One region of the Streptomyces sp. NPDC048566 genome, then DNA from elsewhere that is predicted to be linked to it. Evidence: riboswitches for the same ligand, from Rfam matches in the RefSeq annotation. Region 1 holds a riboswitch; the other holds the start of a gene.

Region 1 (7,120 bases):
ACGTCGAGTTCGCCCTGTTCTACCTCGGCTGCGGCTACCTGGCCCTGCTCGGCTACGCGGCGGCCAACGCGTCGTCGGAGCAGTCCCTGGTCGGGGCGTCCGGGGCGATCTCCGCGGTGCTCGGCGCGTTCCTCTACCTGTTCCCCAAGGCCAGGGTGACCAGTCTCCTGCCGTTCCTGTTCTTCCTGCCACTGCGGTTCCCGGCCTGGGTGGTGCTGCCGTTCTGGTTCGCCCTGCAGTGGCTGGCGGCGGGCCGCAGCACCTCGGGGCCCGGCGTCGCCTACCTGGCGCACGTGGTGGGCTTCTGCGCGGGCTTCGTCTACGCGTGGGCGCGCTTCGGGCGGCGCGGCGGCGCCCTGCCCGCGCTCACCGGCCCGGCCGGGGCGGCCCCGCCGGGCGGACGGGGCCGGGCGGGGCGCGAGTAGGGTGAGATCCCCCAGCCGCGGCCCCCGAGGGAGAGAACCAGCCGTGATCACCGCGATCGTCCTCATCAAGACCAGCGTGGACCGCATCCCCGAGATCGCCGAGTCGGTCGCGGCGCTGGAGAGCGTCAGCGAGGTCTTCTCCGTGACCGGCACCTACGACCTGATCGCCATGGTCCGGGTCCGGGCGCACGACGACCTCGCGGACGTCATCCCCGGCAGCATCAGCAAGATCCCCGGCGTCGAGGCGACCGACACGCACGTGGCGTTCCGCACGTACTCCCAGCACGACCTGGAGGCGGCGTTCGCGATCGGTCTCGACTCCTGACCGGCGCGGACACCGCCCCGCGGCGGGCGGCCCCCGGCTCCCGGACCCCGCGGTCCGCGCCGGCCGGGCCGGGCCGAAGGCCCTAGACCGCCGGCACGCAGCGCCCGTCCCGGGTCCGGTACCGCCACCGCGCACCGTCCCGGACCAGCTCGCGCACGGCGCGGACGAACCGCTCGACGTGCTCGTCGGGCGTGCCCGCGCCGAAGCTGACCCGGATCGCGTTCAGCGCCTGCCCGCCGGGCGCCGCCTCCGGCGCGCCGCACTCGCCCCCGGCGCCCGGCTCGCCGCCGAGCAGCGTGCGGACCAGCGGGTGGGCGCAGAAGAGGCCGTCGCGGACCCCGATGCCGTACTCGGCGGACAGCGCGGCGGCGAAGTGCGAGCTGTTCCAGCCCTCCACGACGAAGGAGAGGACGCCGACCCGCGGGGCGTCGTCGCCGAACAGGGAGAGGAACCGGACCTCGGGGAGATCGGCGAGACCCGCGCGGACGGTGCGGATCAGGTGCCGCTCACGGGCGATCAGGTTGTCGAAGCCCTCCTCGGCGAGCGCCTTGCAGGCCGAGGCGACGGCGTGGGCGCCGATGACGTTCGGCGAGCCCGCCTCGTGCCGGGCGGCGCCCTCGTGCCAGGTCACGTCCAGCCCTCCGTCCGCGCTCCGGCGCACCGTGCGGCTGGCGCCGCCGCCCGCCAGGTAGGGCTCCGCCGCGCGCAGCCAGTCGCAGCGGCCGGCGAGGACCCCGGAGCCGAACGGCGCGTACAGCTTGTGCCCGGAGAACGCCACCCAGTCGACGTCGAGGTCCCGGACCGAGACGGGGTGGTGCGGGGCGAGCTGGGCGGCGTCGAGCACGATCCGGGCACCGTGGGCGTGCGCGGCGGCGGCGAGCTCGCGCACCGGCCACAGCTCCCCCGTGACGTTCGAGGCGCCGGTGACGCAGACCAGGGCCGGCCCGTGGGGGTCCCGGGCGGCCAGCGCGCGCTCCAGGGTCGCGACGGCCTCGTCCGGGGTGCGCGGGGCGTCCAGGCACGTCACGTCGGCGTCCCGCCAGGGCAGCAGGGCGGCGTGGTGCTCGGTCTCGAAGACGAAGACCCGGCAGCCGGCCGGGAGGGCGGCGGCCAGCAGGTTGAGCGAGTCGGTGGTGGAGCGGGTGAAGACGACCTGGTCGTCGGCCCGGCAGCCGAGGAATCCGGCGACCGTGGCGCGGGCGTTCTCGAAGAGGTCGGTGGACAGCTGGGAGAGGTACCCGGCACCCCGGTGGACGCTGCCGTAGTAGGGGGCGTACGCGGCGACGTCGTCCCACACCCGCTGGAGGGCGGGCGCGCTGGCGGCGTAGTCGAGAGCGGCGTAGGCGACCTCGCCGCCGGTGACGAGCGGCACGGTGACGTCCCGGCCGAGGACGGGCAGCGGGGGGCGGACGCAGGAGGAGGAGGAGGAGGCGACGGCGGTGGTGGCGGCGACGGCGGTGGTGGTCGCGGACATGGCGGGCTCCTGTGAGGCAGGCGGGATCGCCGCGCGAGCCGGCCTGCCCGGGGAGGGCGGCGCTCGGCGCGGGGAGGGGGAAGGTGTGCGGAGGCGGGGCTCGACGCCCTAGCGCATTCGCTTGCTCACGGAAGGCTCCCTCGAACGACCAGGACCCCTGGTGCATCCACTCCGAGGAGTGCGAGGGGTCCGCGCTTGCCGCAGACCTCGCTGCCTGCGGCCTGGTCCTCACCCGGGGCACCCCGCCACGGACGGAGGGTTGCCGGACAGCCGGCCGGGGCCTGATGGCTGTCGCTCATGACCTGATACGAAATCTTGCCAGAAGATCCCCGGCGCGCAAGACGCGGTCCGGATGGCGGACCGCGCCCCGCGTCGCCCCACCGGCGGTCAGGCGTTGCTGGCCGCCACCCATCGGTCCAGGGTGCGGCGGGCGGCCCCGGAGTCGATCGCCTCGGCCGCCCGCGCCATGCCGGCCCGGAGCTGGTCGGCGAGCGGCGCGTCCTCGGGGGACAGGGCGACCAGCGCCGCCGCCGAGTTGAGCAGCACCGCGTCGCGCACCGGCCCGGCCTCGCCGTCGAGCAGCCGGCGGGCGACGTCCGCGTTGTGGGCCGCGTCGGCGCCGCGCAGTGCCTCCACCGGGACGACGTCGAGGCCGACGTCGCGGGGGTGGAAGTACTCCTCGGCGACCTTGCCGTCGCGGACCACCCAGACCCGGGAGCCGGCGGTGGTGGTCAGCTCGTCGAGACCGTCGTCGCCGCGGAAGACGAGCGAGGAGTTGCCGCGCTCGGCGAAGACACCCGCCACGATGGGCGCCATCCGGGGGTCGGCCACGCCGACCGCCTGGGCCCTGACCCGGGCCGGGTTGGTGAGCGGGCCCAGCACGTTGAAGGTCGTGCGGATGCCGAGCTGGCCGCGCGCCGCCGCGGCGTGGCGCAGGGCCGGGTGGAACTTCACCGCGAAGCAGAAGGTGATCCCGGCCTCCTCGGCGACCTCCGCGACCCGCTTCACGGTCAGCTGGAGGTTCACGCCGAGCTTCTCCAGGACGTCCGAGGAACCGGACGCCGAGGACGCGGCCCGGTTGCCGTGCTTGACGACCTTGGCGCCCGTTCCGGCCACCACGATGGAGGACATCGTGGAGATGTTGACGGTCTTGGCGCCGTCGCCTCCCGTGCCGACGATGTCGACGGTCCGCCCGGGCACCTCGATCACGTTGGCGTGCTCGTACATCGCCCGGACCAGGCCGGAGATCTCCTGGACGGTCTCGCCCTTGGCCCGCAGGGCCACCACGAAGGCCGCGATCTGCGCGTCGGTCGCCTCGCCCCGCATGATGCGGTCCATCGCCCAGGCGGTGTCGTCGGCGCTCTGGTCGCGGCCTTCGAGGAGGCCGTTCAGCACCTCGGGCCAGGAACGGACCGCCGCGGTGTCGCCTCCGGCGGGGTTCACAGCGCTCATGGTCGCTCCTGGGTGTCCGGGTCGGGTGCGGGGCGATCGCCCCGCGGTACGGGTGAGTCCACCCTATCCAGCCCCGCGGACGGCAAGGAGCCCCGTCCGTGGACGGGGCTCCTGCCGTGGCGAACTACCGGCGTGGGGTGGACCGGGGATCAGTGGTGGCCGTGGCCGCTCGTGATCTCCTTGTACTCCTCGACGGTGGGCTTGGGGATCTGGTTGTCCTCCCCGTAGTAGCCCCGGCTCATCTTGGCGCGCAGCCGCTGGGCGCTGTTGACCTTGCGCTCGACACCGTTCTCGTCGACCGCCGGGCCGATCTCGGCCGGCTTGTACTGCTCGTGCGCGGTGAGCGTGTGCAGCGCGTCCTGGCTGAGCGGCTCGTGCACCTCGATGAACTCACCGTGCGGGAGCCGCTTGATGATGCCCGACTCGCGGCCGTGCAGCACCTTGTCCCGGTCCCGGCGCTGGAGGCCGAGGCAGATCCGCTTGGTCGCGAGGAAGGTGAGCACCGGCACGACGAAGAAGGAGATCCGCACGAACCAGGTGATCGCGTTGATCGACAGGTGGAAGTGCGTGGCCCAGATGTCGTTGCCGCCGCCGACGAGGAGCACGAAGTACCAGCTGATCCAGGCGGCGCCGAACGCGGTCCGGGTCGGGACGTTGCGCGGGCGGTCCAGGATGTGGTGCTCGCGCTTGTCGCCGGTGACCCAGGACTCGATGAACGGGTAGACCGCGATCGCGACCAGCACGAGCGGGAAGATGACCAGCGGGATGAACACGCCCAGGACGAGCGTGTGACCCCAGAGGTTGATCTCCCAGCCCGGCATGACACGGATCAGGCCCTCGGAGAAGCCCATGTACCAGTCGGGCTGGGCGCCCGTGGACACCTGGTCCGGACGGTAGGGGCCCAGCGACCAGATCGGGTTGATCGAGGCGATCGCCGCGATGGCTGCGATGACGCCGAAGACCAGGAAGAAGAAGCCTCCGGCCTTGGCCATGTAGACCGGCAGCAGCGGCATGCCGACGACGTTCTTGTTCGTCTTGCCGGGACCCGCGAACTGGGTGTGCTTGTGGTAGAAGACCAGGATCAGGTGGCCGACGACCAGGCCGAGCATGATGCCCGGCAGCAGCAGCACGTGCACCGAGTAGAACCGGGCCACGAAGTCGCCGCCGGGGAACTCGCCGCCGAAGAGGAAGAACGACAGGTACGTGCCGACGATCGGCACGGACAGGATCGCGCCCTCCATGAAGCGGACACCGGTACCGGAGAGCAGGTCGTCCGGCAGCGAGTAACCGGTGAAGCCGGTGAACATGCCGAGGACGAACAGCAGGAATCCGAAGACCCAGTTGACCTCGCGGGGCTTGCGGAACGCACCCGTGAAGAACACGCGCATCATGTGCACGAACATGCCGGCGAGGAAGATCAGCGCGGCCCAGTGGTGGATCTGCCGGATGAGCAGGCCACCGCGCACATCGAAGGAGATGTGCATGGTCGAGTTGAACGCCTCGGACATCAGCTGTCCCTGCAGCGGGACGTAGCTGCCGTGGTACTCCACCTCGTTCATCGACGGGTGGAAGAACAGCGTCAGGTACACACCCGTGAGGATGATGATGATGAAGCTGTAGAGGCAGACCTCACCCAGCATGAACGACCAGTGGTCGGGGAAGATCTTGCGCATGTTGGCCTTGGCCAGGGAGTAGATCCCCAGGCGGCCGTCGGCCCAGTCGGCCACCCGCTCACCGGCGGGCGCCTTCTCGCGCGAGCGCGAGTCGGAGGTGTTGTTGGTACTCATCCGCGCTCCCAGAATGCAGGACCGACGGGCACCTCGAAGTCGCCGAGCGCTTCGAGGTAGCCCTCATCGTTCACCCCGATGCGCAGCTGCGGCAGCGGGTGACCGGCCGGGCCGAAGATGACTCGGGCACCGTCGGAGAGGTCGAAGGTGGACTGGTGGCACGGGCAGAGCGCGTGGTGCGTCTGCTGCTCGTACAGCGAGATCGGGCAGCCGACGTGGGTGCAGATCTTCGAGTACGCCACGATGCCCTGGTAGGACCACTCGAGTTCCTGCTTGTCCTTGATGTTGTCCGGCTGGAGCCGAATGATCATCAGGGCCGCCTTGGCGATCTCCTTCTGGAAGTCCTCGTCGTGCTCCTCCAGGCCCTCGGGCTTGACGAAGGTGAGCGAACCGACGGCGACGTCCGAGGGGCGCAGCGGCTCGTTCGTGTTCATGTTCACGAGGAGCTTGCCCTTGGACCACAGGGTGTGGCGGAGCTTCGTGCCGGGCAGCGTGCCGAGGTCGCGCAGCAGCACGACGCCGGAGAGCGGGAACAGGGCCAGCGCGCCGAACATGGTGTTGCGGATCAGCTTGCGGCGGCCGAGCGCGGACTCCTTCGCGCCCTGCTTGAAGTCGGCCATGACCTTGGCCTTGACCTCGGGCTCCGCCTCGATCGGGTGCCGCTCGTCGGCGACCTCCACGTCGGACATCAGGGTGCGGGCCCAGTGGACCGCGCCCGCGCCGATGGCGAACAGCGCGACACCGAGCGACAGGCCGAGCGCGAAGTTCAGGGCGCTGATGTGCCCGATCGGGAAGACGTAGATCGACTTGTCGTTGGGGATCGCCACGTACGAGGCGATGAAGGCGACGGTCGCCAGCATCGACAGCGTGAACAGCATGGCGACGACCCGCTCGGACCGCTTGGCGGCCCGCTCGTCGATGTCCTGGACGCGGTGCTCGTGGGGCGGCAGTCCCGGGTCGGCGAACGGGTTCTGCTCGTCCGCGACGGCTACCGAGGCGTGACCGTGACCGGCGTGGTCGTCGGTGGCCCGCTCAGCGGGCACGTTCTCTTCTGGAATGTCTTGGCTACTCATGACTTCTTGGCCTTTGCGGTCCGAGCGGCGACCCAGACGGCGACGGCGACCAGGGCGCCGAGTCCGAAGATCCAGCCGAACAGGCCCTCGCTGACCGGCCCGAGGCCGCCCAGTTCGAGGCCGCCGGGGCTCTCGGTGTCGTCACCGTTGACCGCGTCGAGGTACGCGATGATGTCCTTCTTGTTCTTCTCCGTCAGCGTGGTGTCGGGGAAGGACGGCATGTTCTGCGGGCCCGTCTGCATGGCCTCGTAGATGTGCTTGGGTTCGACGCCCTCAAGGCTCGGCGCGAACTTGCCGTGCGTCAGCGCGCCGCCCTTGCCGGTGAAGTTGTGGCACTGCGCGCAGTTGGTCCGGAAGAGTTCGCCGCCCTTGGCGATGTCCGCGCCCTCGGGGCTGACCTGGCTCTTCGTGGGAACCGAGGGACCGGCGCCGAGCGAGGCGATGTACGCCGCGAGCTGGTCGATCTCGGCCTGCGAGTAGATGACCTTCTTCTTCGGGATCTGCGCGCCGGGCTGCTGGGCCGGCATGCGGCCGGTGCCGACCTGGAAGTCGACCGCCGCGGCGCCCACTCCCACCAGGCTCGG
Region 2 (7,120 bases), on a different contig from region 1:
ACGGTCTGGAGGCGATCCTCTCCCGCCCCTCCCGGACGGTCGTCGCACTCGACTTCGACGGGACCCTCGCCCCCATCGTCCCCGACCCCGACCAGGCCCGCGCGCACCCCGGCGCCGTCCCCGCCATCGCGGCACTCGCCCCGAAGGTCGCCTCCGTCGCCGTCATCACCGGCCGGCCGCCGGGCGTCGCCGTCCGGCACGGAGGCTTCGCCGGTGTTCCCGGACTGGAGCACCTCGTCGTCCTCGGCCACTACGGCGCCGAACGCTGGGACGCGGTCTCCGGCGAGGTCACCGCGCCGGCCCCGCACCCCGGAGTCGCCGCCGTCCGAGCCGAACTCCCCGGATTCCTCGACCGGATCGGCGCCTGGCACGGCACCTGGATCGAGGAAAAGGGCCGCGCGCTCGCCGTGCACACGCGGCGCGCCGACCACCCGCAGGCCGCCTTCGAGGCGCTGCGCGAACCCCTCGCCGACCTCGCCGGCCGGCACGGACTGATCGTCGAGCCCGGCCGGATGGTCCTGGAGCTGCGCCCGCCCGGCATGGACAAGGGCGTCGCGCTCCTCGACCACGTCCGGCGGACCGGCGCCGAGGCCGTCCTCTACGCCGGGGACGACCTGGGCGACCTTCCCGCGTTCGCCGCCGTCGACAAACTCCGCTCCGACGGCGTCGCCGGGCTGCTGGTGTGCAGCGGTACCCCCGAGGTCGGCGAACTCGCCGAGCGCGCCGACCTGGTCGTCGACGGCCCGGCCGGGGTCGTGGACCTGCTCGCCGCCCTCGCGGACCGGCTGGCCTGAGCGCACCCGACGTCGGCCGCGGGCCGGGCCGCGAGAGCCCGGCCCGCGGCCGACGGGTTCGCCTTCGGGCCGGCCGCGGTCAGGACCGCAGCGCCTCCAGCTGGTCCAGGAACCACCGGGCCGGCGGCAGCGCGGTCGCCGCGGCGACCAGCCGCTTGGTGCGCTCGGCCCGTTCGCCCGGCTGCATGGTCAGCGCCTCGTGCAGCGCCCGCGCGGTGCCGACGACGTCGTAGGGGTTCACCCGGATCGCGTCGTCGCCCAGCTCCTCGTAGGCCCCCGCCTCCCGGGACAGCACCAGCGCGCAGCCCTCGTCGGAGACGACCGGGACCTCCTTCGCGACCAGGTTCATGCCGTCCCTGATGGGGTTGACGAGGGCCACGTCGGCCAGCCGGTAGGCGGCCAGGGAGCGGGCGAAGTCGTCCTTCACGTGCAGCACGACCGGGGTCCAGTCCGGCGTCCCGTAGCGGGAGTTGATCTCCTCGGCGACCCGCTGCACCTCGGCGGTGTAGTCCCGGTAGACCGCGAGGTCCTGCCGCGAGGGATAGGCGAACGCCACGTGCACCACGCGCTCGTGCCACTCCGGATGGTCGTCGAGCAGCTGCCGGTAGGCCAGCAGCCCGCGCACGATGTTCTTCGACAGCTCGGTCCGGTCGACGCGCACGATCGTCCGGCGGCCCGCGCCGATCTCCTCGCGCAGCGCGGCCATCCGCTCGGCGACGTCGTCCTCGTGCGAGCGGGCGCGCAGGAACTCCGCGTCCGCGCCGAGGCCGTGCACGCCGACGCGGGTCCGGCCGGGCGCGGCGCCGTCCAGGTGCTCGACCGCCGGGGGAGTCGTCCCCGAGGCCGGGGCCACCCGGTAGCGCCCGGGGTCGATCTCCGCCGCGCAGTCCAGGAAGGCCGTCGCCCAGCGCCAGGTGAGGAAGGCCAGCCGGTCGGCGCCGAGCATGCCGTCCAGCAGCTCGGCGCGGATGTCGTCGGGCAGCATCCGGAAGTAGTCGACGGGTGCCCACGGCGTGTGGGAGAAGTGGCCGATGCGCAGGTCGGGGCGGAGGACCCGGAGCATCCCCGGCACCAGGCACAGGTGGTAGTCCTGGACCAGCACCGAGGCGCCCTCGGCGGCCTCCTCGGCCAGCGCCTCGGCGAAGGCGCCGTTGTAGGCGCGGTACGCCTCCCACCGGCGGCGGAACTCCGCGTCGAAGACCGGCTCCAGCGGGGTCTGGTAGAGCATGTGGTGCACGAACCACAGCACGGAGTTGGCGATGCCGTTGTACGCCTCGGCGTGCACCTCGGCGTCGATGTCCAGCATCCGCACGCCGTCCTCGCCGACCCCGCGCCGGACCGCCTCGCGGTCGCCGTCGCCGAGGGCCGCGCACACCCACAGCGCGTCCGCGTCCGGCCCGATCGCCGAGAGCCCGGAGACGAGCCCGCCGCCGCCGCGCCGGGCCGTCAGCGAGCCGTCGTCCTGGGTCTGATAGCTGATCGGGCCGCGGTTGGACGCGACCAGGATGCCGTGGGCACCGTGCGTGGAAGCCATGCCTCGAAACCTAGCCCCGTCTCGAAACGCTCAAACGTTCCCGTCGGCCAACCGCCGTGGCCGGCCGACGGGCCCCTCAGGCCGCCGTGCGCTGCCGGTACTCGGCGATCTCGCTCATCGGCGGCCGTTCCTCCGTGTCCACCGAGTGCGTACGCGGCCGGAAACCGTCCCGGGTGCGTTCGAACTGGGTGAGGGAAGGCCGGATGAGATGGCCGCGGGCCAGCCGCAGCTGGGCGGTGCGGTAGATCGCGGCGGCCATCCGGCCCAGGGCCTGGCCGTCCTGGTGGCGGTGCCTGCGCACCCCGACGTCGACCTGGGCGAGGGCGTCCAGGCCCACCAGGTGCAGCGCGTCGACGAGCATGCCGAGTTCGACGCCGTACCCGACGGGGAACGGGAGCCGCTCCAGCAGGGAGCGGCGGGCCGCGTACTCCCCGCCGAGGGGCTGCACGAAGCCCGCGAGCTGCGGCCAGTGCATGTTGAGCAGGGGGCGGGCCATCAGCTCGGTGACCCGGCCGCCCTGCCCGGCGGCCCCGCCCAGCGGGCGGTCGTACATGGCCTTGACCAGGTCGACGTCCCCGTCGGTGAGCAGCGGGCCCACGATGCCGAGGACGAAGTCCGAGGAGAACTCTTTCAGGTCCGCGTCGACGAAGCAGACGATGTCCCCGCTCGTCACGAGCAGCGACCTCCACAGCACCTCGCCCTTGCCGGGGACGGCCGGCATCCGGGGCAGGATGTCGTCGCGGTGCACCACCCGCGCGCCCGCCGCGGCGGCGACCGCGGAGGTCCGGTCGGTGGAGCCGGAGTCGACGACGACGATCTCGTCGACGAGGGGCACCTGCCGCATCAGGTCGTGGCGGATGACCGAGACGATCTCGCCGACCGTCTCCTCCTCGTTGAGCGCCGGCAGCACGACGCTGACCGTCGAGCCGGAGACGCGTTTGGCGGCCATGACCTGGTGGAGCGGGCGGTCGGTCAGGGACCAGGAGCGGGTGCTCAGCCAGCGGTCGACTTCATTCAGCACGGTCTGCGGCTCCTCACTGTCTGATCACACGCTCTCATCAGCGTGCCCGCTGCGGCCAGCGGCTGATCGTCTGCCGTCGTCTCGCGGTTCGGACGACTGCTTCAACTGTCCTGGCCTTCGGTTACAGTCTTGAACAACGCGGATGACCATTGCATGTCCCGGATCATCGGCACGTTATATGTTCAACAGTTCAACAACCACATACCGCTCATCCAGAGGGGCAGAGGGATACGGCCCGATGAAGCCCCGGCAACCCTCCAGCCGGTCTCGTACCGATCGCCAGACGATCGCATCGCGAGGCTCCCGGCTAGGGAAGGTGCCAAATCCGTCTCACGGCGAAGTGCGTCGTGAGGAAGATGAGGAGAAAGGGCCTCGCCTCCATGGCTGCGCAGTCAGTTGCAAGCACCACGAACTCCGCCGAAGCGGTCGATCTCGGCCCGGCCGCGGCGCTCTCCTGCCGCGAGTGCGGACACCGCGTCCCGCTCGGCCCGGTCTTCGCCTGCGAGGAGTGTTTCGGCCCGCTGGAGATCGCCTACGACTTCTCGGGCCACGAAACCGAGGAACTCCGCAAGCTGATCGAAGCGGGACCCGCGAACATCTGGCGCTACGCGCCGCTGCTGCCCGTCCCCGCGGACGTGGCGGACCGGCCGAACATCAACCCGGGCTGGACCAAGCTCGTGCAGGCCGACAACCTCGCCCGCGAACTCGGTGTCGAGCCCGGCCGGCTCTTCGTCAAGGACGACTCCGGCAACCCGACGCACTCCTTCAAGGACCGCGTCGTCGCCCAGGCCATCGAGGCGGCCCGCGTCTTCGGCTTCACCACCCTCTCCTGCTCCTCCACCGGCAACCTGGCCGGCGCGGTGGGCGCCGCCGCGGCCCGCGCCGGATTCCGCTCGTGCGTGTTCATCCCGCACGACCTGGAGCAGGGCAAGGTCGTCATGGCCGCGGTCTACGGCGGCGAGCTGGTCGGCATCCAGGGCAACTACGACGACGTGAACCGCTTCTGCTCCGAGCTGATCGGCGACCCGGCCGGCGAGGGCTGGGGCTTCGTCAACGTCAACCTCCGCCCGTACTACGCCGAGGGCTCCAAGACGCTCGCGTACGAGATCTGCGAGCAGCTCGGCTGGCGGCTGCCGGACCAGCTCGTCGTGCCGATCGCCTCCGGCTCCCAGCTCACGAAGATCGACAAGGGTCTCCGGGAGCTGATCGAGCTCGGACTCGTCGAGGACAGGCCGTACAAGATCTTCGGCGCCCAGGCCGAGGGCTGCTCCCCGGTCTCCGTCGCCTACAAGGCCGGCCACGACGTCGTCCGGCCGCAGAAGCCCGACACCATCGCCAAGTCGCTGGCCATCGGCAACCCCGCCGACGGCCCCTACGTGCTCGACATCGCCCGGCGTACCGGCGGTGCCGTGGAGGACGTGGACGACGCGCAGATCGTCGACGCGATCAAGCTGCTCGCGCGCACCGAGGGCATCTTCGCCGAGACCGCGGGCGGGGTGACCGTGGGCGTCACCCGCAAGCTGATCGAGAACGGCCTGCTCGACCCGTCGCTGACCACCGTCGTCCTCAACACCGGCGACGGCCTGAAGACCCTGGACGCGGTGGCCTCGGACACCGGGCTGACCGCGACCATCCGCCCGAACCTCGACTCCTTCCGAGAGGCTGGCCTCGCATCATGAGCGTCAACGTCCGCATCCCCACGATCCTGCGCACCTACACCGGGGGCGCCGCCGAGGTGACGGCCGAGGGCGCGACCCTCGCCGCGGTCCTGGCGGACCTGGAGAAGAACCACGCGGGCATCGGCGCACGCGTCCTGGACGACGAGGGCAAGCTGCGCCGCTTCGTCAACGTGTACGTCAACGACGACGACGTGCGCTTCGAGCAGGGCCTGGAGACGGCCACCCCGGACGGCGCGGGAGTCTCGATCATTCCGGCCGTCGCCGGCGGCTGATCATTACCCTCGGTAATTCCGGATACGCAGAGTTCGCCTGTTCGCCCCCTCCGTGAGAGAAGCGGAGGGGGCAATTCAGCAGGGTTGAACGGGGTAGGGTTGGGGAACCCGCGCCTCTCCGGATGCCGGTCCCATGCCGGGCGCATATGAGTTCTCCAGCGGCGCCCGACAAGAAACAGCCAATGTGCCCGGCCTTTTTGAGCCGTTTATGGCATTTGCGGGGCCCGACTTGCCCTGAATCCTCGCGCATTCTCCCTGTACCGGCGATCGCCCATGCCCAGAATTCTCGTCCGATTGACCTGTTGCAGACGGCAGTTGGACAGATACATTCAGCCGCGGTCGACGCGTTCCGGCGCACCCCCCCAACCCGTTGGGGGGTGGAGGTCTGACCCGGATCCGCGAAGTGCGGGTCTGTGCAAGGGCCAGTAATAGGGGAGTTAGGCATGGCTCAGGGCACCGTCAAGTGGTTCAACGCGGAGAAGGGGTACGGCTTCATCGCGGTCGACGGTGGTGCGGACGTCTTCGTGCACTACAGCGCGATTCAGATGGACGGCTACCGCACCCTTGAAGAGGGTCAGCGAGTGGAGTTCGAGATCTCGCAGGGCCAGAAGGGTCCGCAGGCGGACATGGTCAAACTCGCCGTCTGATCGGGCGCGAACGGCCACCGACGCACTCACGCACGAGGGGCTCGCATCCCACCGGGATGCGGGCCCCTCGCGCGTGCCGGGCGCGGGGCGCGGGGCGCGCGCCGTGGTGCGGACGCCCGCGGGGCGCGCCTCCCGGGCCCGCGCCCGCCGCCCTCCGGCACCCGCCGCGCGCCGCTCTCCCGGGGCCCGTTTCCCGAGAGGCGCCCGCGCCCGCCCGTCGCCCGGCCGGCACCCCCCGACGGGTTCGCTTCGCGAGCGCACCTTGCACTCGGCGGGGTCGAGTGCTAATCATTGGCGTTAGCACTCTCCGAGTGAGAGTGACAGAACTTGGATCGGGCCGGCGAGGTCCGCAGGCCGGTGGGGCAAGGAACCACAGGGCATGCAGGCCGTCCGTCGCGGGCGCGGGCGCGATCCGGAGCAATCCACCCCGTCCGGGAGGACCACTTCACATGGCCAAGATCATCGCGTTCGACGAGGAGGCACGGCGCGGTCTCGAGCGCGGGATGAACCAGCTCGCCGACGCCGTCAAGGTCACCCTTGGCCCCAAGGGCCGCAACGTCGTCCTCGAGAAGAAGTGGGGCGCGCCCACGATCACCAACGATGGTGTGTCCATCGCCAAGGAGATCGAGCTCGAGGACCCGTACGAGAAGATCGGCGCCGAGCTGGTCAAGGAAGTCGCCAAGAAGACGGACGACGTCGCCGGTGACGGTACGACCACCGCGACCGTCCTCGCCCAGGCGCTCGTCCGCGAGGGCCTGCGCAACGTCGCCGCCGGCGCCAACCCGATGGCCCTCAAGCGCGGTATCGAGAAGGCCGTCGAGGCCGTCTCCGGTGCCCTGCTGGAGCAGGCCAAGGACGTCGAGACCAAGGAGCAGATCGCTTCCACGGCCTCCATCTCCGCCGCCGACACCCAGATCGGCGAGCTCATCGCCGAGGCGATGGACAAGGTCGGCAAGGAAGGCGTCATCACCGTCGAGGAGTCCCAGACCTTCGGTCTGGAGCTGGAGCTCACCGAGGGTATGCGCTTCGACAAGGGCTACATCTCGGCGTACTTCGCCACCGACATGGAGCGTATGGAGGCCGTCCTCGACGACCCGTACATCCTGATCGCGAACTCCAAGATCGCGAACGTCAAGGACCTGCTCCCGCTCCTGGAGAAGGTCATGCAGGGCG

Evidence for each region. Region 1 has a riboswitch for S-adenosylmethionine ahead of ACGFS9_RS12955 (aminotransferase class V-fold PLP-dependent enzyme). Riboswitches for the same ligand answer to the same signal wherever they lie in the genome.
Region 2: it holds a riboswitch for S-adenosylmethionine, as region 1 does, so the genes downstream of both, thrC (threonine synthase) here and ACGFS9_RS12955 (aminotransferase class V-fold PLP-dependent enzyme) in region 1, are expected to answer to the same signal.

The regions. Positions count from the first base shown of each region.
Region 1 covers NZ_JBICWL010000006.1:110,206-117,325, forward strand. The annotation lists gene ACGFS9_RS12945 (rhomboid family intramembrane serine protease) at 1-425, shown strand, start outside; gene ACGFS9_RS12950 (Lrp/AsnC family transcriptional regulator) at 469-750, shown strand; gene ACGFS9_RS12955 (aminotransferase class V-fold PLP-dependent enzyme) at 833-2,224, opposite strand; SAM riboswitch class IV at 2,411-2,527, opposite strand; gene trpD (anthranilate phosphoribosyltransferase) at 2,612-3,676, opposite strand; gene ACGFS9_RS12965 (cytochrome bc complex cytochrome b subunit) at 3,826-5,463, opposite strand; gene ACGFS9_RS12970 (Rieske 2Fe-2S domain-containing protein) at 5,460-6,536, opposite strand; gene ACGFS9_RS12975 (c-type cytochrome) at 6,533-7,120, opposite strand, start outside.
Region 2 covers NZ_JBICWL010000001.1:494,226-501,345, forward strand. The annotation lists gene otsB (trehalose-phosphatase) at 1-794, shown strand, start outside; gene ACGFS9_RS02170 (trehalose-6-phosphate synthase) at 874-2,328, opposite strand; gene ACGFS9_RS02175 (glucosyl-3-phosphoglycerate synthase) at 2,405-3,349, opposite strand; SAM riboswitch class I at 3,555-3,712, shown strand; gene thrC (threonine synthase) at 3,730-5,028, shown strand; gene ACGFS9_RS02185 (MoaD/ThiS family protein) at 5,025-5,300, shown strand; gene ACGFS9_RS02190 (cold-shock protein) at 5,744-5,947, shown strand; gene groL (chaperonin GroEL) at 6,397-7,120, shown strand, end outside.